DNA from 3 places in the Sphaerisporangium siamense genome. Region 3 is predicted to be linked to each of the others. Evidence: riboswitches for the same ligand, from Rfam matches in the RefSeq annotation. Region 3 holds a riboswitch; each other region holds the start of a gene.

Region 1 (7,097 bases), 7.1 Mb from region 3:
CCGCTGACCGCGACCGCCGAGGCCGTGGCCAGGGAGGCGGCGCACAGGACGACGAGACGGACCCGCGCGGCGTCCACGCCGAGGCTGACGGCCTCGTCGTCGCCCACCGACATGACGTCGAGCAGGCGGCCGTGGGCCAGCAGGACGACCGCCGACACCACCGCGTAGGGGGCGACCAGCCGGACCTGCGACCAGTCGCCCGCGACGCCGCCGAGTATCCACGAGTAGATCTTCTGGAGCTGCTCGACGCGGATCTGCTGGACGAACGCCTGCAGCGCGGCGAGGAAGGAGGAGACCGCGACCCCGGCGAGCACGAGCGTGGCCGTGCCGCCGCCGCGCCCGGCCGTGCTGCCGAGCGCGTACGCCAGCAGCACCCCGCCGATCGCCCCGCCGAACGCGGCGATCGGCACCAGGCCCTGCACCTGGACCAGGACGATCATCAGCGTGGCGGTGAAGCCGGCGCCCGCGGCGGCGCCGAGCAGATAAGGGTCGGCGAGGGGGTTGCGGAACACGCCCTGGTAGCCGGCGCCGGACATGGCGAGCAGGCCGCCGACGACGGCGGCCAGCACGACCCGGGGCATGCGCAGCTCGAAGAGCAGGCCCTTCTCGACCGGCGACAGGCCCGAGTCCACCGAGACGAACGGCAGCCGGTCGAGGAGTTCGAGCAGCATGCCCTTGGCGGGGATGCCGACCGCCCCGATCGTCAGTCCCGCGAGCAGGCAGATCGCGAGCACGACCAGCGCCACCGCGAGCGCCGCCGGCCGTGCGCGCGCCGGAGACGCCGTCGCCATGGCCGCCGGTCTCAGCCCGCGGCCTTCTGGACGGCCTCGCCCACGACCTTGACCAGGTCGACCACGCGCGGCCCCCAGCGGGAGGCGATGTCGTCGTCGAGGGGGACGACCCGGTCGTTCTTGATGGCGGACAGGCCGGCCCAGCCGGGCCTCTTGGCGAGGGTCTCCCTGGACTGGCCGCAGCACTTGGTGTCGCCCAGGAAGATCAGGTCGGGGTCGGCCTTGACGACGAACTCGCTGGAGAGCTTGGGGTAGCCGCCGGCGGGGTCGGGGGCCTTGTCGGCGATGTTGGTCAGGCCGAACAGGCCGTAGACCTGGCCGAGGAAGGTGCTGGAGGTCACCGAGTAGGGGGTGCTGTCCAGCTCGTGGTAGTAGCTCAGCTTCTTGTCCTTGGGCGCGGCGGCGGCGATCGCGTCGATCCGGCCCTTCATCCCCTGGGCGAGCTCGGTGGCCTTGGCGGCGTTGCCGGTGGCGGCCCCGAGGTCGGCGATCTCGTCGTAGACCTCGTCGAACTTGGTGGCGGCGGGCTCCAGCAGCACCGGGACGCCGAGCTTGGTGAGCGCGCCGACGACGCCGTCGATGTCGTTGGACAGGACGACCAGGTCGGGGCGCTTGGCGACGATGGCCTCGACGTTGGGCTTGAAGCCGGACAGGTCGGTCCTCGGCGCCTCGGCCGGTTGGTTGGACTGGTCGTCCACGGCGACGACCTGCGGCCCCGCGCCGATCGCGAACAGCGTCTCGGTGTGGCTGGCCGACAGGGAGATGATCTTCGTGGGCCTGGCGGCGATCGTCACCGGGCCGTTGCCGGCCTGGACGGTGACGGGGAAGCCGGCGGCGCCGGCGGATGGGGCGGGGGTCGTACTGGTGACTGCGCTGGTGGCTGAGGGGGCGTCGGTCCGGCCGCACGCGGCCAGCGTCAGCGTACCCAGCAACGCGCACGCCAGGACCGTGCGTACGGGCCTCACGTGGGTTCCTCCTGTTGCCGGGAAACGAGGACCCGTGGTCATGACGGATCACCCTTTTCCACGAGGGTTGACGGCGTCGGCGCGGGTGGAGGCGACCTGGCTCGATCCGGGGGGATCTCACAGTTGCGGGACAGCGCCGGAATCACACCGGACTTCGCTCCACGCCACGCGTCACACGAACCGTATCAACCAACGGCCAGAGGGGATACGCCAGGTCGTGACGGGCGTACCACCGCGGGTCAGGCGAGCTGGGCCTCGGCCGCGGCGATGATCTCCTGGAGGCGGAGCCCGTGGCGGGCGTCCAGCGGGTGGCCGCCGCCGGCGCGCACGGTGGCGGCGAACTCGGCGGCCATGGCGGGGAAGACCTCCGGGCCGAGGGCGTCCCCGGTCAGCGTGGCGCCGCCCCGGTGGCCGTAGACGGCGACGCGGGAGACGCCGTCCTCGCCGTGCGCGGCCATGGACAGCGACGCCTCGCTGACCGCGCCGGTCTCGTGCTCCAGCAGCAGGCCCGTCCAGGCGAGCGGGTCGCCGTGGGCGCGCACGCCGATGACGGGCCCGAGCGCGGCGTCCAGCAGGTCGATCACGTGCGGGCCGACGTCGAGGATCGCGCCGCGCTCGCGCCGCCACGGGGAGTCGATCTCGTGCAGGGCGCCGGAGACGTTCACGGCGTGCCCGCCGAAGGGGTCGATCTCGGAGACCCGCCGCAGGAAGTCCTTGGTCGCGGGGGCGTACCGGAAGGTCAGCACCATCTGGGAGGCGACGCCGGCCTCGCCCACGGCGTCGGCCAGGCGGCGCGCGGCGTCGAGGTCGGCGGCGAGCGGCTTCTCCAGCAGCAGGGCCTTGCCGGCCTTGGCGGCGAGGAGGCCGAGCTCGGCCTGCACGGCGGGCGGGACGCAGAAGGCGACGGCCTCGCAGACCTCGAACAGCTCCTCGACCCGCTCGTACACCGGGGCCCCGAGGCGGGCGGCGGCCTCGGGCCTGCGCGCCCACACCCCGGCGAGCCGCGTGTGCGGCCCGGCGGCGAGCATGGGGGCGTGTACGGCCTCCGCCCAGGGCCCGGCTCCGATGAGACCCACCGACACTGGTTCCACGACGCTCAGCTCCCCGGGTGTCCGACCGATCGGAGCGAGACTAGCCCAGCCACGCGGGGTGTCCGGCGTCGGGTATCGCGCCCCTGGATTCCGGACTGTACGGAAAAGGCCATTTTCGGCGGTCTAAGTGGTTATTGACCGAAACCTTGATCGCGGTCCGCGATCGTGATACTTCATTGATCATGTGGCATTTTGCCGCACGAAATTACCAATTGTCGCGTTCGCGGTATGCGGTGAGCGGCGCTCGATAGGAGGCCCCGGAGCCGGACCTCCCCGCCGGTTCCGGGCGCCCGCCTCGTGCGGCACAACCGGTCACGGCCTTTCACGGCCTTTCACGCATGACGCGAACGCGGCACGGCCCGCAGCACACCCTTGGAGCACCCCACGATGTCGGTCGCCGCTTCCCCCCGGCATGCCCGAACCGTCCCCCTCCACCGGCTCTTCCCTCAGATCGTGCGCGACCCCGTGAACACGCTGGCGGCGCTCGCCAGACGTTCCCGCGGGACGATCGTCCGTCTCCCGGCGGGATCCACGCCCGTCTACCTGGTCAGCCACCCCGACCACGTCCAGCACGTGCTGCGTGGCAACTGGGAGAACTACCAGCGCCAGGGGATGTTCTGGCGTCCCCTGCGGCGGTTGCTCGGCGCGAGCATCCTCGACGACGGCGCCGCCTGGGAGGCGAGCCGCGGCATCCTCCAGCCGCTCCTGACCGCCAGGAAGGTCGGCTCCCTGGGCGAGGAGATGGCACGTGCCATCGACGAGCGGGTCGGCGAACTGGAGGTCCACGCCGCCTCGGGACGGGCGTTCGACGCGGGCGAGGAACTGGCCGACCTCGTCAACCAGACCGTGATCAAGGTGCTGTTCGGCGGGCGGCTCTCGCCCGAGGACGGGCGCCGCCTGTCCCCCGCCTACGACAAGGCCGCGCGCGCGGTCGCGCTCCGCATGTTCCTGCCCTCCCTGTCGTACTCGATGCGGCTGCCCGGCGACCGGGCCTACCAGGAGGCCATCGAGACGATCGACGAGGTCGTGCTGCCCATGATCCGGCGGCGCCACCCGCGGCCCGGCGGCGACGTGCTGTCCGCCCTCTGCCACGCCCGGCGGGAGCGGGGCGAGGGCGAGCGGCAGATCCGCGACGACGTCGTCAGCGTGTACGGCGCGGCGGCGGAGTCGACCGCGACCACCCTGACCTGGCTGTGGCCGGCGCTGGACCGGCGCCCCGACGTCGCCGCCAAGCTGTACGCCGAGGTGGACCGGGTCGTCGGCGCCGGGCCCGTGCGGGCCGGTCACCTGCCGGAGCTGACCTACACCTCGATGGTGCTGCGCGAGCTGATGCGGCTGTGGCCGTCGGGGTGGCTGTTCCCTCGCATGGCCGAGAAGGCCGACCGCGTCGGCGGAGTGGCCGTCGAGGCCGGGGCGCAGGTGCTGATCACGCCGTACGCCACCCACCGGCTGGACGAGTTCTGGGAGCGCCCGCTGGAGTTCGACCCCGAGCGCTTCGCGCCGGGCGCGCAGGAGCGCCGCCACCGCTATGCGTACTTCCCCTTCGGCGGCGGCCCGCACCTGTGCCTCGGCAGGCCGCTGTTCGAGATGGCCGCGCCGCTGATCATCGCCGCCGTCCTGAGCCGCTTCCGCCCGATCCTCCGCGGCGGCGGGCCCTTCACGCCCTTCCCCGCCGGGTCGCTGCGCCCGCGCCGGAAGGTGGAGCTGGTGCTCGTCCGCGCCCGGCGGGGCGCGGCGTGAGCGCGGGCCTGGACGCGCTGGAGAGCGGGCGCGTCTGCGCGGTCGCCGGACGCTCCCAGCGGCACATGCAGCAGTGGGCGGCGGCCTATCCCTCGCTGTTCTCGGCCCGGCCGTTCGACGCGGCGCTGCACGGCACCGTCTCGATGGCCATGGCCTTCAGCGGCCCGTGGTTCAGCGCGGAGGAGCTGGCGGCCACCAACAAGGCGTGCCTGTGGGCGTTCGCCCTGGACTGGCTGGTCGACTACGTCCACACCTCGCCCGGCCAGGTGCGCGAGCTGGTCGGGGCGTGCCTCGCGGTGGCGGACGGCGCCGCGCCCGCCCTGGACGACGACCTCGCCCGCATGCTGGGGGACCTGCGCGCCGACCTGGCGGACGCCCCGGCGTTCCCCGAGCTGCGGGCCGTCTGGCGCGAGGAGCTGGCGCGGATGCTCGGCGCGATGGCCCGGGAATGGGAGTGGAAGGCCGCCGGGGCCCGGCCGTCCCTGGAGGAGTACCTCGGCAACGCCGACAACCACGGCTTCTGCTTCGTGTTCACCTGCCACTGGATCGCCACCGGCGGGCCGGGCGCGGCGCGGGACGCCGGCCGCGTGCTCCAGGCCGGCCGCGCCGTCCAGCGGGTGATGCGCCTGCTCAACGACCTCGGCTCCTACGAGCGCGACAAGAGCTGGGGAGACGTCAACGCCCTGCTCATCGGCGTGCCCCGCGAGACGGTCGCCCGGCGCGCCGCCGCGCTCACCGGCGAGGCCAGGGGCCTGATCGCCGGGCTGCGCGGCGGGCACGAGCGGCTGGCCGTCTATCTGGAGCGCCAGATGGACTTCTGCGCGGGCTTCTACGAGCTCGGCGAGTACTGGGGCCGCCTGTGAGCGGTCCCGACCTCGCCTTCGCCGCGCGCGGGGGCGAGGTCGGCGTGCGCGACGCCGAGCGCCTGGTCGCCGGGCTCGCCGGGCGGCCGTGGGGCGACGTCACCGTCTCGGTGTACGAGACCGGGCGCGTGGTCGCGCTGGCCCCGTGGCTGGCCGGGCACGCCGAGCGGATCGTGTACCTGACGGCGGCGCAGCGGGAGGACGGCGCCTGGGGCGTCCACGACGACTACAGCCTGGTCCCCACGCTGAGCGCCACCGAGGCGCTGCTCGCCGAGCTGGCGCGCGGCGCCCCCGAAGGGCTGGGCGAGCGGGTCGCCACCGCCGCCGCGCGCGGGCTGCGCGCGCTGTCCGCCCGCCGCACGTCCTCTTCCGCCGCCCCGGACATGCCGGCGCGCGAGCTGATCGTGGCGTACCTGACCGAGGCGATCGGGCGGCGCCTGCACGAGCTCGGCGGGCGGGCGCGGGACCTGTCCGGCGGGCACGGCGTGGAGGGCGTCGCGCTGCCCCCGCCGGACCGCGCGGGCGTGGCCAAGCTGGCCGGGATCCGGGCCGCGCTGCGGTCCGGCGCCCGGCCGCCCGAGAAGCTGACGCACGCCCTGGAGGTCGGCGGCGAGGCGGCGGCAGGAGCCAGAGGCGTGGAGCTCACGCCGTCCGGGACGATCGGGGCCTCGCCCGCCGCCACCGCCGCGTGGCTCGGCGCGCGGACCGTGCCGGGGCCCGGCCATCCGGCCCGCCGGTACCTGGAGACGGTGGCGGGGCTGCACGGCGGGCCGGTGCCGTGCGCGCTGCCCATCACCGTGTTCGAGCGGGGATGGGCGCTGGCCACGCTGGCGCGGGCGGGCGTGCCGCTGCGCGTGCCGCCCGCGCTCACGGCCAGTCTGCGCCCGGCCGCGCGGCCCGGAGGGGTCGCCGCCGGGCCGGGGCTGCCCGCCGACGCCGACACGACCTCCGTCGCCCTGTACGCGCTGGCCCTGCTCGGCGTCCGCGTGGAGCCCGCCGCCCTGTGGGACTACCGGGCGGACGAGCACTTCGTGACCTGGCGCGGCGAGGAGGGGGTCTCCACGACGGTCAACGCGCACGTCCTGGACTGCCTCCACGCCTACGCGGCGGGCCGCGGGGGCGCGCCCGGCCGGTACGCGACCGCGGCGGGCGAGGTGGCGCGGTGGCTGCGCGAGCGGCAGCGGGCCGACGGGAGCTGGACCGACCGGTGGCACGCCTCGCCGTACTACGCCACGATGTGCTGCGCCCTGGCGCTCGACGGCCGCCGCGACTCGGCGGGGGCGGTGCGGCGCGCGGTCTGGTGGCTGCTGTCGGCGCAGCGCGGGGACGGCTCCTGGGGCGTGTGGAGCGGCACGGCCGAGGAGACGGCGTACGCCATGCAGGTCCTGCTGCTGTGCGGGACGGCCGGCGACGAGGCCGCGCGGCACCGGGCGTGCGCGCGGGGCCGGGCCTTCCTGCGGGACACGGGCGGGCGCGCGGGCGGTCCGCCCATGCCCGCGATGTGGCACGACAAGGACCTGTACGCGCCGCGCGCCGTCGTCCGCGCCGCGGTGACGGCGGCCCTGCACCTGGCCTCCCGCGGCACGGAGGTATCCCTACTTACCTGACAAAAGGGACGAAAGACGCAATACTTCACTATAGAAAACC
Region 2 (7,097 bases), 920 kb from region 3:
AAGGCGGGCGCTGTAGGAGACACAGGTCGCGACGAGGTCCAGGCGGGGGTGATCCCTGGTGAGGCGCCGGATGAGGCCCAGCCCACCCTCCGTGCCGAGACGGGCGGCCACCTCTTCCATGCCCTCGGCCTCGTCCGCCGCGGCCGGGCCGGCCGGTGTTTCCGGCTCGGCCATCGGGTTCCTCATGTGATCGCTCCTCCCTCTGGAAGGACGCCTGGATCGGCCCGGATGCCGGTACGCGGCGGGTGGGCCGCCGAACCGGCGGCCCACCCGCCTTCTGGTCACTCGCTGTCGGCTTCCTCACGCCACTCGAACGGCGAGTCCACCGCCGGCGTGTGGGACCTGACGCCCGACTGAGGGTCTTCGGGCTCGACGAAACCGTGGTGCGCCATGTGCGTCCTCCTTCGGCTCGGCATATGGCCGCCCTTATTGCGACCATTATGCAACTGCGAACTCCTTGCATCGAGTTTATGCATGGCGCGGCGCGAAACTCAATGCCGAACGCGGTCCGGTTCATCGGCGGTGTTTTCCGTCCAGAGAGCAGTCGTCGCACTTGACTCCGCCGGGGACCCGGTAATAAAGGCAGCAGCTTCTGCGCCGGAACGTCAGATCTGGGCCTGTGACGTCGCCGAGCCCGGCCAGCCGCCCGATGCCGAGAAGGTCCGTCGTGAGACGGTACGTCGGGCCGGCGAGGTCCGGGCGCGCGGCGAGGACGGCTCGGCCCGCCTCGGCCAGCGCGGACGCCGCGTTGCCGTACAGGAGGCGCGGCGCGACCTTGACGCGCAACCCGGCGGCGAGCGCCTCCAGGTGCGTGACCACCACCGATCGATAGAGAATTCGGGTGAGCTGGGCGTTCGCGTCGACATGCCAGCCGGAGGAGGCCGGTAGCCGCAGGGCCGGCCCGTCGTCGGCTCGGTGCAGGCGGGTCAGGTCGGGCACGACGCCGTGGACGAGGGCGCACGCGAGCATGGGCGACCACAATCGGGCCGCGTGCCCGAGCTGCATGATGGAGGCGCCGATTCGCGGTTCCTTGGCGCCATAGCGGGTGGCGACACTGGTGACCAGGTCGGATACGCCGCGGGCGTAGTCCTCCTCGATCGGATGCCATCCGGCGCCGTCACCCGACACGGCGATCCGGAAGAACGAGCCGACCGAAGCAACGTCCGCGAGGGCGGCGGTGATCGATTCCGGCGAGGCCGGCCGAAGAGAACCCATGGCTTATAACTCCATTTTCTGGTTTCGGTGGATTTGTGTGGAATTAGGGACTGGAGTGCATGGGAAATACGCCGGAACGCGGTAAGTGCATTCGTTCCGGCATCGCCGGCCAAAGAAAGGTTCAGGCCGGTGGATCACTCCTCGGATGCGGCTGGCCGCGGGTTATCAGAGTCACCTGTGGAGTTCCCGTTAACGGGTGTGTGATCACCTCGGCTTCAACGCGATGGACCTCGGCGAGCGGCGCCGGGGCGAGCACCTCGCCGGGCGCGCCGAGGGCGACCACCGCGCCGCTCATGACGCGTGATCGGCATGTCCTGAGTCGCTCACAACGCCGGCGGTGCGGATACGCCGCGGCGGGGCCGTGACGTGGAGGGTGAGGATGCCAGGAAGATCGGCGAGGCCGGGACCGCCGGCGCGGATCCAGGCGGCGATGTCGTCGGCCGCCTCCGGCTGGTTGGCCAGGCCCAGCCACACCGGCCGCCCGCCCGCCTGCCGCCCCGCGGGTGAGGGCTGTACCACGATGACGTTCGCCTGGTCGCAGACGTCCAGGCAGTCGGTGACGCGCACCTCGGCGACCTCTGCCAGGCGCGCGACCTGCGCGTCGTGGTCAAGGCCGGGGACCCTGCGCGCGGTGCCGCAGCAGCAGCCCCGGCAGATGGCGATTCTCGTCATGCGCGCCCGCACCCTCTACCGGTGCGGTCGAGCGCATCGGGGCCTGGCCACGGCAGGGGATCTGGCCGGAGTACAAGGGTCCGTGAGGATCGGACCGCCGCCGTACCTCGATGGCGGGCAAACCCGACACGGGGACGCCCGCTTTTGCACCAGCGCGGATAAACGAAAGGGACATGCCGGACATGCGGCACGGCGATCACCGTTCCTCTCTTGGGGAGATCCGCCCCAATTCCGTGAGGAGGCGACCGCGTGAGTCTCCTGGCTCTCGGGTCGAAGCTCGCCCCGGCCTTCCCACCCCTCGGGGCAGTGGCGTTGTCGGGGTCCGCTCGCCGATCACAGTGGCGGGACCGCGCCGGATTCACACCGGCTTCCTCGTTCCGCCGTCGCCTTCGCGCCCATGGTCGCACAAGCCGCACCACCCGCAAAGGCACGGATATTCCGTGTCCGCTCACCGGGCCATCGAGCGTAGGCCGCGGGGTGCTCGGCGCGGCTCCGGGTCTCCCGGTGATCCGGCTCCAGGGCGGCGTAGTCATAGGGCACGTCCGGCCGCGGTGGAGCACGGGGCCACCTGGCGTGTGGTCTTGACCACGCCGGGAAGTCGTGCCTATTTTGCGAATGCCTCCCGCCTGTGAATCTCTTGCAAGGAGTTCGGGCTCATGAGGGGTGCTCGCCCTGTTGGTGTCTTCGCTGGTCCCGGCAAGGTGCGGGGTTCGGGCCGCGCCCCCAAGCGGCGCGGCCGGCGCGCCGGCCTACCACCTGATCGGCAGCGCCACCAACCGGAGATCCCTCTTCTGGTGCGTGCGCTGGGCATCAGCACGCCGGCCGCGCCGCACGACCTCAACCGGGCCGCCGCGTACCGCGACCGGCTCTCCCGCACGGACAGTGGCCCGATTCCGGCCTGCGGTCCACAAGAGGAGGTGCTGACCGTCGAGCGGATCTCCCGGGGGTACGGCGTGCGCGCCGTACCCCGCGCCCAGCTCGTCTTCGAGCTCAAGGAGGAGCGGTGATCGCCCGACTGCTGCGCCTGTCACCGTCCGTGCGCCGACGCCTGGCCGGGCTGGTCGGCCTGTTGCTGGCCATCACCGCGACCTACGTCGGCCAGGGTGTGCTGATCGCCCAATCCCTGGCCAGGATCTTCTCGGGCCAGGACGCGGCCTCGATCGTCTGGCCCGTCGCCGGGATCGTCGCCCTGCAACTCGTGCGCAGCTTGGCGCTCGCGGTACGGGAAGGCGTCGCGCTGCGGACATCGGCTCGGATCAAGAAGGAACTGCGGCGGCGGCTGACCGCCAAGCTGCTGATGCTCGGGCCCGGCTGGGCGCAACGCGGGCGGACCGGATCGACGCAGAGCTCACTGGTCGACGGGATCGAGACCGTGGACGCCTATGTCGGCAGATTCCTGCCGCAGATGGTCGCGGCCCTGGTCGGCGCCGTCGGAGTGACCGCGTTCCTGTTCGTGCTCGACCCGGTCATCGGTGTGGTCGTGCTGGCGTGCGCGGCGCTGATGCCGGTGCTGCCCCTGGTCTCGGATCGGGTGCTCAAGGAGCGCAACGACGCCTGGTTCCGCGGCTACAAAGGTCTGTACGCCGAGAACCTCGACGCCCTGCAGGGCATGGCGACGCTCAAGGCGTTCAACGCCAGCGGCCGGCGCGGCGCCGAGCTCGCGAGGCTGGCGGAGACGTTCTGCCGTGACTCCATCCGGCTGATGGCCATCGTCGTGCTCTACCTGGGAGGGGTGGCCTTCGTCATCGGGCTGGGCACGGCTGTGGCACTGGGCGTCGGCGCGATGCGACTGGTCGCGGGTGAGCTGACCGTGACCGAGCTGCTGCTGATCCTCATGCTCACCGCCGAGTGCTTCCGGCCGCTACGTGAACTGGAGTCGGCCTACCACTCCAGCTACAACGCGGTTCCCTCGCTGACCGCGGTCTTCGAGGTGCTGGACGCCCCGGTACAACCTCAGGGAACGCGTGTCCTCGAGCGCGCCGGGCCGCCGGCGGTGACCTTCGACGCGGTGACGCTCACCTACCGCGAGCGGGCCAAGCCCGCCCTCGACGACTTCTCCTTGGACATCGCGCCCGGTGAGCGTGTCGCTCTGGTCGGCCGATCGGGCGCGGGCAAGACCACGGTCGCCGCCCTGCTGCTGCGCTTCTTCGACACGATCGACGGCCGGATCACGATCGACGGCACCGAGATCCGGGACCTCCCCCTGGAAGAGTTGCGCTCGCTCATCGCCGTGGTGTCACAGGACACCTATCTCTTCCACGGCACGGTCCGGCACAACCTGACCCTGGCCAGACCCGACGCGGCCGACGCCGAGCTCGAGGCCGCCGTCCGCGCGGCCCGCGCGGAGTTCGTCCACGACCTGCCCCAGGGCCTTTCCACCGTCGTGGGTGAACGAGGGCTGAAGCTGTCGGGCGGCGAACGGCAACGCGTCGCCATCGCTCGCGCTCTGCTCAAGGACGCTCCGATCCTCGTGCTGGACGAGGCGACCTCCAGCGTGGACGCCGCCAACGAATCCGGCATCCAGCAGGCTCTGGACGCGCTGACCGGAGGCCGCACCACCCTGATGATCGCCCACCGGTTGTCCACCGTCCGCGACGCCGACCGGGTCATCGTCATGTCCGAGGGGCGGATCGTCGAAGTGGGCGACCACGCCGGCCTGCTCGACCGGGGCGGAGCTTACACCCGCCTGATCGCCGCCCAGGAAGGAGCCGCGTCATGATCCGCCGCCTGCTCCCGCTCGCCCGGTTGCTGGGCCCCCACCGGTGGCTGCTGATCGCGGCGATCCTCAGCGGCATCGCCCAGCACCTCGTGATCCTCGCCTCCGCGGGCGTCGGCGCGTGGGTGGTCAGCCAGGCCATCAACGGCGCCTCGCCCGCGGATCTGCGTGGTGGGCTGATCACACTCGGTGTCCTTCTTCCGCTGCTCGCCGTCACGCCGTGGCTGGAGTCCTACCTCGCCCATATGGCCGCCTTCCGGGTCCTGGCCGACGTGCGTGGCAGGGTCTATGGCGCCTTCGATCGCCTCGCGCCCGGCTACCTGCTCGAACGCCGCTCAGGCGACCTGGGCACCGCCGCGATCTCCGACGTCGAGCAACTCGAGCTGTGGTTCGCTCACACGCTCAGCCCGCTCGTCAGCGCGGTCACCGTCCCCGTCGCCGCGCTCACGGCTCTTGGTGTCTTCCATCCCGCGCTGGCCCTCGCGCTCACGCCCGCACTGCTCCTGCTGGCGCTCGTCCCCGCCCGGCTGCGCCGCGACGCCGAAGCCCAGGGCACCGAAGTGCGCGCCCGCCTCGGCGAGCTCAACGCCGAGGCCGTCGACACCCTCCAAGGCCTGCGCGAACTGATCACCTCGGGCGCCGGCGACCGTCAGCTCGACCGCATCGCCGAACAGGACGAGCGGCTGCTGGCCGCCAAGCTCGCCCACGGCCGCCGCTCGGGCCTGGAACACGCCGTCACCAACGCGTTCACCACTCTGGGCCTGCTCGCGGTCCTGATCACCGCGGCTCTGCTCGTCACCGCCGGAAGCCTCGACAGGACGTTGTTCCCCGTCGCCGTCGTGCTGGCCGCGACCACCTTCGCCCCCGTCATCGCCGTCACCGACGTCGCCCGCGACCTCAACCTCGTCATCGCCGCGGGGGACCGCATCATGACGATTCTGACCACCCCTGCTCCGGTGACCGACCGGGTCACCGCGCCGCCGTCCGGCCCCATCTCGCCGCACGTCGCCTTCTCCGGTGTGCGCTTCCGGTACGGCACGGCGCTGCCGGACGCGGTGAGCGACATTTCCTTCGACATCGCACCTGGCGAGACCGTCGCACTGGTCGGCCACTCCGGCGCGGGCAAGTCCACCTGCGCCAGCCTGCTCATGCGGCTGTGGGACGTGGACGCCGGATCGATCACCATCGGCGGCCACGACATCCGCGACTTCCCTCAAGACGATCTGCGCCGGCTCATCACCCTGGTGCCGCAGGACGTCTACCTGTTCAACATCCCGCTCATCGACAACATCCGCCTGGGCAGGCCCGAGGCGAGTCGCGAGGACGTCGTCGCCGCCGCGCGAGCCGCTCAGGCCGACGAGTTCATCGTCGGCCTTCCCGACGGCTACGACACCCTGCCGGGCGAGCTCGGCGCCCGTCTGTCCGGTGGCCAGCGTCAGCGCATCGCCATCGCGCGAGCCATCCTCAAGGACGCGCCGATCCTGATCATGGACGAGGCGGTCTCCAACCTCGACACCGAAAGCGAGCAGGAGGTCGCCGCGGCCATGGCCGGCGTGCGTCACAACCGCACCACCTTGGTCATCGCCCACCGCCTGTCGACCATCCTCACCGCCACCCGGATCGTCGTCCTGGAAGACGGCCGCGTGGCCGACGTGGGCACCCACCAGGAACTGATCGACCGGCCCGGCGTCTACACCACCCTGATGGCCTCCCAGCTCATCGGATCCGGACGGACATGAACCGGCAGCACGAACGCAGTGGTGCTCAGGAGTGTTCGAAGCCTTTGCCCGCTCGGTCGAGTGGGTCGGGGGCGAGGTCGAGGTAGGTGGCGCGGAGTTCGTCCCAGGCGGCCAGCCTGGTGAAGTCCGGTGGATGGAGGATCTGCTGGCGGTCGGTGAGGAAGGGGTTGGGCAGGAGCACGGTCATGAGCTGCTCGTCGAGGCCGTTGAACAGGCGTACGCCCCAGGAGACGGGGCTGCCGTCGTCGGCGTTGATGGAGCGGTAGAGCTCGGCGCGGGCGCAGCGGCGGATCCGCCCCAGCTCGGGGCCGCTGGCGGTGTGCTCGCCGATGCACAGGTGGAAGTGCCATCGGCCGAAGTCGACGGTGACGTACCCGTCGTACATGCCGATCCGCTCCGGCGCGTTGGGCGCGGCGACCTCCCAGGCGGCGCCCTGGATGATCACGCCGAACCAGATGTGCCGCCAATACTTCTCGAACAGGGTGGTGACCAGGGACAGAAGGGACTGCTCGTCGGTGGGCAGCGCCCAGACGTGCAGGGTGCCGGTGCCCTGTTCTTCGACGACGGTGTGACTCATGGCGCTCCTTCGGACTCTCGTATGACTTCTTCCCAGTGCTCGTGAAGGTCATCGGGACGGAGCCGGACGCAGTCGCCGCAGATCCCGCCACCGCACAGGCGGTAGTAGAGGCAGCAATTCCGGCGGGCGAAGAACAACTGGCCCGGCACAGGCTCGGCCATGCGGCCGGTGTCGCTCA
Region 3 (7,097 bases):
ACCATGGCGCCCGAGACGGCGTACGTCACCGGCGGCAGCGTCACCTACGGCTCCATCTGGGGCGCGTACCTGCCGATCATCAAGAAGTACGCCGACAACGGCCGCCTGTGGTGGCTGAACATGCAGTACTACAACGGCAGCATGTACGGCTGCTCGGGCGACTCCTACCAGGCCGGCACGGTGCAGGGCTTCACCGCCCAGACCACCTGCCTCAACAACGGTCTGGTCATCCAGGGCACGACCATCAAGGTGCCCTACGACAAGCAGGTTCCTGGTCTGCCCGCCCAGGCGGGCGCGGGCGGCGGCTACATGTCGCCGTCGCTGGTGAGCCAGAGCTGGAACGCGTTCAACGGCCAGCTCAAGGGCCTGATGGACTGGTCCATCAACTGGGACGGCTCGCGGAACTGGACCTTCGGCGACACCGTGAAGGGGCTGCAGGGCCGCTAGCCGGCAGGACGTGAAGGGCCGCTCCCGGGTGACCGGGAGCGGCCTTTTCGCGTGAGAGGGGACGGTGAGCGCCCTGGTCGGAGGGTTTCATGCCGGTATTCTCGGCTGCGGGCGGCGCCGGCACGCGAAACCTGGGGGACCGACGATGAAGCTGACCTGGGACGCCGTTCTCGCCTGGCGCATGCGGCGGCAGTTCCTGGACCGCCCGGCGTCCGTCTCCACCGAGCAGGTCGTCCGCCGGTTGTGCGGGGTCCAGAGCCAGGTGAGGTCCTACGCCGAACTCGCGGTGGCGGTGCGCTCGCCCGCGCCGGCGAAGGACGCCGTCCAGCGCGGGATCGCCGCCAAGGCGCTGATGCGCACCTGGGCCATGCGCGGCACCCTGCACGCCCTGTCCACCCGTGACGCGCCCGCCTTCCTGTCGCTGCTGGCCTCGGCCCGCACCTGGGAGAAGGGCGCCTGGCAGCGGTCCTTCCTGGACGCGCCGCGCATGGCGCGGCTCGCCGACGCCGTCCGCGCCGAGCTGGACGGCGCCGTGCTCACCCGCGAGGAACTGGTCGCGGCCGTCGAGAGGCGGACCAGGGACGCCACGATCTCCGAGGCCGTGCGGTCCGGCTGGGGCACGGTTCTGAAGCCGCTGGCCTGGCTCGGCGACCTGTGCAACGGCGACGGCGACGACGGCCGGGTCACCTTCACCAACCCCGCGACCTACCTTCCCGGCTGGCCGGGGCTGCCCGAGCCCGACGCCGCCGCCCGGGTCGCCATCCCCGCCTACCTGTCGGCGTACGGCCCGGCCGGGCCGGACGCCTTCAACCGCTGGCTGGTGCGCGGCGCGCTCAAGAAGACGACCGTGCGCCGGTGGTTCGCCGACCTCGGCGACATACTCACCGAGGTCGACGTCGAGGGCGAGCGGCTGTGGGTACGCACCGAGGACGCCGGCTCCCTCGCCTCGGCCGCGCCCACCGACATGCTCCGCCTCCTGCCCGCCTTCGACCAGTACGTCCTCGGCGTCGGCACCGACGACACCCGCGTGGTCCCGGCCGCGCACCGCAAGGACGTCAGCAGGACCGCGGGATGGATCTCGCCCGTCCTCGTCCACGCCGGCACGGTGACCGGGGTGTGGGAGAACGACGAGGGGGCGCTCTCCGTGTCCCTGTTCCCGGGCGCCCCGAAGCCGGACACCGCCGCGCTCGAAACCGAGGCGACCCACCTCGGCGCCCTGCTGAGCGGCGGAAGGCCGATCTCGATCGCGATCTCGTGATCGGTCACCACCGGTCGTGGTGGACGGCCTTCCGCAGCGGGCGCCGGTGCCGCCAGCCGTGCCGTTCCAGGTCCGGCGCGGCCTCCAGGTGGGTCACGGGGCCGACGCAGAGCCAGGCCACCGGGCGGATGCCCGCGGGCACGCCGAGCAGCCCGGCGACGAACGGCTCGCGGTAGAACGACACCCAGCCGACGCCGAGGCCCTCGGCGGTCGCGGCCAGCCACAGGTTCTGGATGGCCAGGCACACCGAGTACAGGCCCGTGTCGGCGATGGCGTGCCGGCCCAGCACGGCGGGCGCGCCGCGCCCGGGGTCGTAGGTGACGACGATCGACAGCGTCGACTCCAGCACGCCCTCGATCTTGATCCGGGCGAACCGCTCCGCCGCCGCGGCGTCGAGCGTCGCGGCGAAGGTCTCACGCTCGGCCGTCACGTGCTCGTGGAAGGCCGCGCGGACCGCGTCGTCCCGCACGACGATGAAGTCCCACGGCTGGGACAGACCGACGCTCGGCGCGGCGTGCGCCGCGGACAGGACGCGGTGCAGCACCCGATCGGGGATCGGCGCGCCGGTGAACTGGCCGCGCACGTCCCGGCGGCGGTGGATGACGTCGTAGAACCGGTTGTCCATGGGCAGGCTCCCGCTGCGCGTGCCCCATACCCGGGGCGGTGGGCGCGAGGCCGGTCTTCGGACTCCCGGATCGACGCCCGCCACCCGCCTTCCCAGCCCTTCCGGGCCAGTGGCCGCGCACTCGCGCGTGGGTGGTGGCTCCCCGGTCACCGCGGCGGGCCCGTGCCGGAATCACACCGGCTTCCCGATTCTCCCCGCCGAGGCGAGGCACCTCACTACGACTCTCCGTGGAAAACCATAAACGATCACCTGCCGCCGCCGTATCGCCGGGGGCGTCGCAATCGCCTGTCCGGACGACGGCATGGCGCTCACCTGAACGGGAGCGGTCACGCCGGCCGCCGATGGCGGGGACGGTGGTGAGGGTTCCGGCGAACGCGCCGGTGCCGCGCGACCGGCGGCCGCGCGAACGCACGCGCCGGGGTGCCGGCGTCCTGGAAGCGGACGGCGGCACCCCGGTGGTGGGCCGGGCGTGGCTCAGCCGCCCGCGCCCGCCCGCTGCCGGCCCTCGGGGGACATGACGAGCAGGCCGAGGCACATCTCGTCGCTCGTGCCCTCGCCCCACACCACGTACCGCGCGGGCAGGCCCTGGAGCGCGGGCAGGGTCTTGCGCAGGCCGGCGTCGTGGGTGCAGGTCACGCGGAGGTTGTCGCCGGGCTTGACGGTGACGGGCTCGGGCAACGGGCGGATCTGCTGGTCGTCGAAGTCGTAGGACGGGATGTCCAGCAGCGTCTTCGCCTTGGGCGTGCCCGGGTTCATCTCGACCTTGATCGCGCGTCCGAGCAGGTGCATGTGCCCCGCGGTGGCGTAGATCGTCGCCTTGCCTTCGAACTTGCTGTCGCAGTGCTGGGTAGGCCCGGGGGTGAGCGGTTTGCCCTGGCCGCAGTACTGCGCGAGCTGGGCGACGTTCTCGCCCGAGTCCGTGCCGAAGCGGCTCACGACGTCCTTGACGGCGGTGTCACGGTCGCAGAGGGGACCGGACTCCTGGCTCGTGCAGGGCAGCTCGATCGGGGCCTGAAGCAACCCGGTGGCCAGCGGCTTGAGCTCGGCCTTGCCATCGGTGAGCCGTAGCCGCATGCTCGACTGGTCGCTCTGGTCGGCCTTGCCGCCCGAGGCGAGCAGGTTGTAGTGGATCTGCATGACGAGCTTGCTGCCGGGCTGGAGCGGATAGCCGACCTTCTGCTTGAGCAGCGTCTCGTTCGCGCCGGGCGCCCAGTGGCCCACCCAACCGCCGCCGTCGACGCCCGAGTTGCCGAAGCAGGTCCAGCCCTCGCCCGGCGTCTTCGCGTCGAGGTCCTGGGCCTGCTGCACCTTGTCGGGGTCGACGCGGAAGATGATCGCGTGGTGGACGAGCGAGGTGTTCTGCGGGAAGAACTGGCTGCCGGTCAGGAACGCCTGCTCGGTGAGGCCGGGGTCGACGATGAAGCAGCGGTACTCGTCGGTCCCGCCGTTCGGCGCCGCGGGCTTGTAGGGCTCGGCCAGCTTGACCTCGACGAAGCGCTCGGACTCGCGTAAGGGAGCCGCGGGCGGTGCGGAGAAGGTGCCGCCGTGCCCGCCGTGGGCGCCGGTCGACGGTGTCTGGGCCTGTTGTGAGGCTTGGGCCGTCGCGCTGCTCTGTGCCCCGGTGGTGGTCGCGTTGCCACCTCCCCCGCATGACGCGACGAGAAGGGCGCCGGCGAGGGCGATTGCCACTCCGCCGAACCATCGCGCCGGCCGGGCCGCGTTGTTCATTGAGCCTCCTGCTGTCCCCGTGGAGTTTCAGATGGCGTGCGCATTGCGGATCCGGCGCGCCGGCCGATCCTTTTCCAGCCTCCCCGCTGCGGAAAGCGCCCGGCATCCGTCCTGAGGCCGAAGCGACTCATCCCGTGGGCTGACCCGTCCCGGGACATCTGCAGCCACGGTCGTAGACGAACGTGATGTTCATCAACAAGTCCCCTGAAACCCCCATCAATCACGCAGGCGCGCGAGCACGGGCGGCAGCCCGTTCTCATGGACCACCGTGAGCCGCCGGGTGGCCCGGGTGATCGCCACGTACAGGTCCTGCCCGCCCTTGGGCCCCTGCGCCAGAATCTCGTCGGGCGCGACCACGATCACCGCGTCGAACTCCAGCCCCTTCGCCTGGGTCACGGTCAGCACCACCGACGGCGCGTCCAGCGCCTCGGCGGTCAGCGCGGACGCCGCCTCCGGCAGCAGGGCCGCGACCTCCCCGTGCCGGGCGTCCGGCGTCAGCACGCCCAGGCGGCCGGCGCCACCGCCGGTCACCAGCGCCAGCTCCGACCGCACGAGCTCCGGCAGCACCATGGCCAGCTCCGTCCGGGCGGCGCGCACCACGCGGGGCGGCGCCTCGCCGTCCCGCACCGAGATCGGCGGCGCCTGGTCAGGATCGACGGCCTGCAGCACGTCGGCGGCGACCGCCATGATCTCCGCGGGGGTCCGGTAGTTGACCAGCAGGCGCGCCTCGCGCCAGCGGCCCTTCACGTACGGGTCGAGCACCTCGGCCCACGAGCGCGCGCCCGCCGCCGACCCGGTCTGGGCGACGTCGCCGACCACGGTCAGCGAGCGCGTGGGGACCCGGCGCATGACCGTGCGCCAGGCCATCGCCGACAGCTCCTGCGCCTCGTCCACGATCACGTGCCCGTACACCCACGCGCGGTCGCCCGCGGCCCGCTCGGCGGTGGTCAGGGCGGCGGCGTCGGACGGGTTGCGCTCGGCGAGGGCGCGGGCGTCCATCACCTCGGTCAGCTCGTTGATCTCCAGGACGCCGCGCGCGTACGCGCGCTCCTCGTCGCGGCGGCGCCGGTCCTCGCGGGCGGCGGCCCTGCGCGGGGCGTCGTCCTCGCCGAGCAGTTCGGCGGCCTCGTCGAGCAGCGGGACGTCACCGGTCGTCCACGGCGAGCCCGCCGGGCGCAGCAGCGCCCGCCGCTCCTGCGGCGAGAGCAGGACTTCGCCGTCCGGGCCCGAGGAGGCCGCGCGCAGCAGCCCGGGGTCGGACAGCAGCTCCGCCACCAGCCGCCGCGGCGTGAGCGGCGGCCACAGCGCGTCCAGCGCCTCGCGCACCGCGGGACGGCTCCACAGCGCGGCCCGCGCGTACCGCAGGTCCTCCTCGTCCATCGGCAGGTCGAGCTGCCGCGCCTCGTCCAGCGCCAGCGCGGTCAGCGCCGAGTCGACGAACAGCTTCCTCGCGATGTTGTGCGGGTTGCGGACCGCGCGGGCGCGGTCGCGGGCGCGCACGCAGGTGGCGTGGTCCACCCGCAGCGCCATCTGCTCCACGACCACCTCGACCCCGTCGCGCACCGAGGTGCGCACGTCGATCAGCACGGTGAGGTCGCCCTCGGGCACCCGCTGCCGGTCGCGCACGGCGGCCCTGACCACCTCGGCCATCCGCGCGCCGCCCTTCACCACCGCCGCCTCGGGCGTGTCCCGCGCGGTGGCCCGCACGCCGGGGAACAGCTCGCCGACGGTCGTGAGGACGACGTCGGTCTCGCCGAGCGAGGGCAGCACCTGGCCGATGTAGCGCAGGAACAGGGCGTTCGGCCCGACCACCAGGACGCCGCGGCGCTCCAGCGTCTCGCGGTGCGTGTACAGCAGGTAGGCGGCGCGGTGCAGGGCCGCGACGGTCTTGCCCGTGCCGGGCGCCCCCTGGACGACCAGCACCCCGGGCAGGCCCGAGCGGATGACCTGGTCCTGCTCGGCCTGGATGGTGGCGACCACGTCGCCCATGCGCCCGGTGCGCCCGCGCCGCAGCGCCGCCAGGAGCGCGGCCTCGCCGACCAGCGCGCGGCGGTCGGGCTCGCTCATGCGGGCGAGGTCGAACACCTCGTCGTCGATGTGGACGACCGTGCGTCCCCGGGTGTGCAGGTGCCGGCGGCGCACCAGCGGGCCCGGGTCGCTCGGCGTCGCGGTGTAGAACGGCCGCGCGGCCGGGGCGCGCCAGTCGACGAGCACGAGTTCGTCGCGGGCGTCGCGCAGGAACGCCCTGCCGATGTAGTACGTCTCGCCGCCGGTGTCGTCGATCCTGCCGAAGCACAGCCCGCGCTCGATCGAGGAGAGCCGGGAGACCTGGCGCGCGTGCTCGGCGGCGGACACGTCACGCTCCAGCCTCGCCTGGTGCGTGCCCCCCTCCGCCCCGCGCCCGTGCTCGTCGCGCAGCGACGCCTCGGCGCGTTCGCGGGTCACGTCCAGGCGGTCGTAGAGCATGGTGACATAGGACTGCTCCGCGCGCAGCGCCTCGGCGCGGGCGGATTCGGATGCACGGGGCTGCATCGGTGTGGTATACTCCTTACGGGCAGGGTGTGCGGCTGGTTGCGATGGCATGGCTAACCGCGCGAGCGTAACAGCTCCCGTTCCCGCCCGCACCCTCTCGCCGCACCGCCCCCGAGGAGCGTCCCGCCCGGCCCCGTCCGGGTCAGGCGGCCTCAAGCCCCCTGACCGCGTCGTCCGCCGTGTCGAACGTGGCGAAGTGCCGGTCCAGATTCGTGATCGTCAACAGCCTTGAGATCATTCCCGGTGCCACCACCAGGGCCAGCGCGCCCCCTGTCTCGCGAACCCGGTTCAGCGTGCTCACCAGCAGGCCGAGGCCGAGCGAGTCGCAGAACGCCGTCGCCGACAGGTCCAGCACCATGCGCGGCGGCCTCCTGGCCTTCAACGCCACGTCCAGTTCGGCGCGCAACCGCGGGACGGCGTTCATGTCGAGCTCGCCCGCGACCTCGACCACCGTGCACGTTCCCTGGCGCCTCTGGTGTATCTCCAGTCCTGTCTGGCGCGTCGGAT

Evidence for each region. A riboswitch is a leader RNA that binds a small molecule or an ion and turns the genes downstream of it on or off. The one in region 3 is predicted to bind cobalamin.
Region 1: another riboswitch for cobalamin. It lies ahead of BJ982_RS32735 (ABC transporter substrate-binding protein); the one in region 3 lies ahead of bluB (5,6-dimethylbenzimidazole synthase).
Region 2: another riboswitch for cobalamin. It lies ahead of BJ982_RS04530 ((2Fe-2S) ferredoxin domain-containing protein); the one in region 3 lies ahead of bluB (5,6-dimethylbenzimidazole synthase).

What each region holds. Positions count from the first base shown of each region.
Region 1 is NZ_JACHND010000001.1:7,187,814-7,194,910, forward strand. It holds gene BJ982_RS32730 (FecCD family ABC transporter permease) at 1-791, opposite strand, end outside; gene BJ982_RS32735 (ABC transporter substrate-binding protein) at 803-1,756, opposite strand; cobalamin riboswitch at 1,826-1,948, opposite strand; gene BJ982_RS32740 (Gfo/Idh/MocA family protein) at 1,996-2,832, opposite strand; gene BJ982_RS32745 (cytochrome P450) at 3,235-4,587, shown strand; gene BJ982_RS32750 (terpene synthase family protein) at 4,584-5,450, shown strand; gene BJ982_RS32755 (prenyltransferase/squalene oxidase repeat-containing protein) at 5,447-7,057, shown strand.
Region 2 is NZ_JACHND010000001.1:972,667-979,763, reverse strand. It holds gene BJ982_RS04540 (SagD/YcaO family ATP-dependent cyclodehydratase) at 1-186, opposite strand, end outside; gene BJ982_RS04535 ((2Fe-2S)-binding protein) at 514-1,215, opposite strand; gene BJ982_RS04530 ((2Fe-2S) ferredoxin domain-containing protein) at 1,507-1,887, opposite strand; cobalamin riboswitch at 2,121-2,325, opposite strand; gene BJ982_RS04525 (hypothetical protein) at 2,682-2,894, shown strand; gene BJ982_RS04520 (ABC transporter ATP-binding protein/permease) at 2,891-4,606, shown strand; gene BJ982_RS04515 (ABC transporter ATP-binding protein) at 4,603-6,342, shown strand; gene BJ982_RS04510 (DUF7676 family protein) at 6,368-6,919, opposite strand; gene BJ982_RS04505 (ATP-binding cassette domain-containing protein) at 6,916-7,097, opposite strand, start outside.
Region 3 is NZ_JACHND010000001.1:56,180-63,276, reverse strand. It holds gene BJ982_RS00310 (glycosyl hydrolase family 18 protein) at 1-447, shown strand, start outside; gene BJ982_RS00305 (winged helix DNA-binding domain-containing protein) at 593-1,705, shown strand; gene bluB (5,6-dimethylbenzimidazole synthase) at 1,710-2,330, opposite strand; cobalamin riboswitch at 2,362-2,560, opposite strand; gene BJ982_RS00295 (monooxygenase) at 2,805-4,058, opposite strand; gene BJ982_RS00290 (HelD family protein) at 4,275-6,590, opposite strand; gene BJ982_RS00285 (STAS domain-containing protein) at 6,733-7,097, opposite strand, start outside.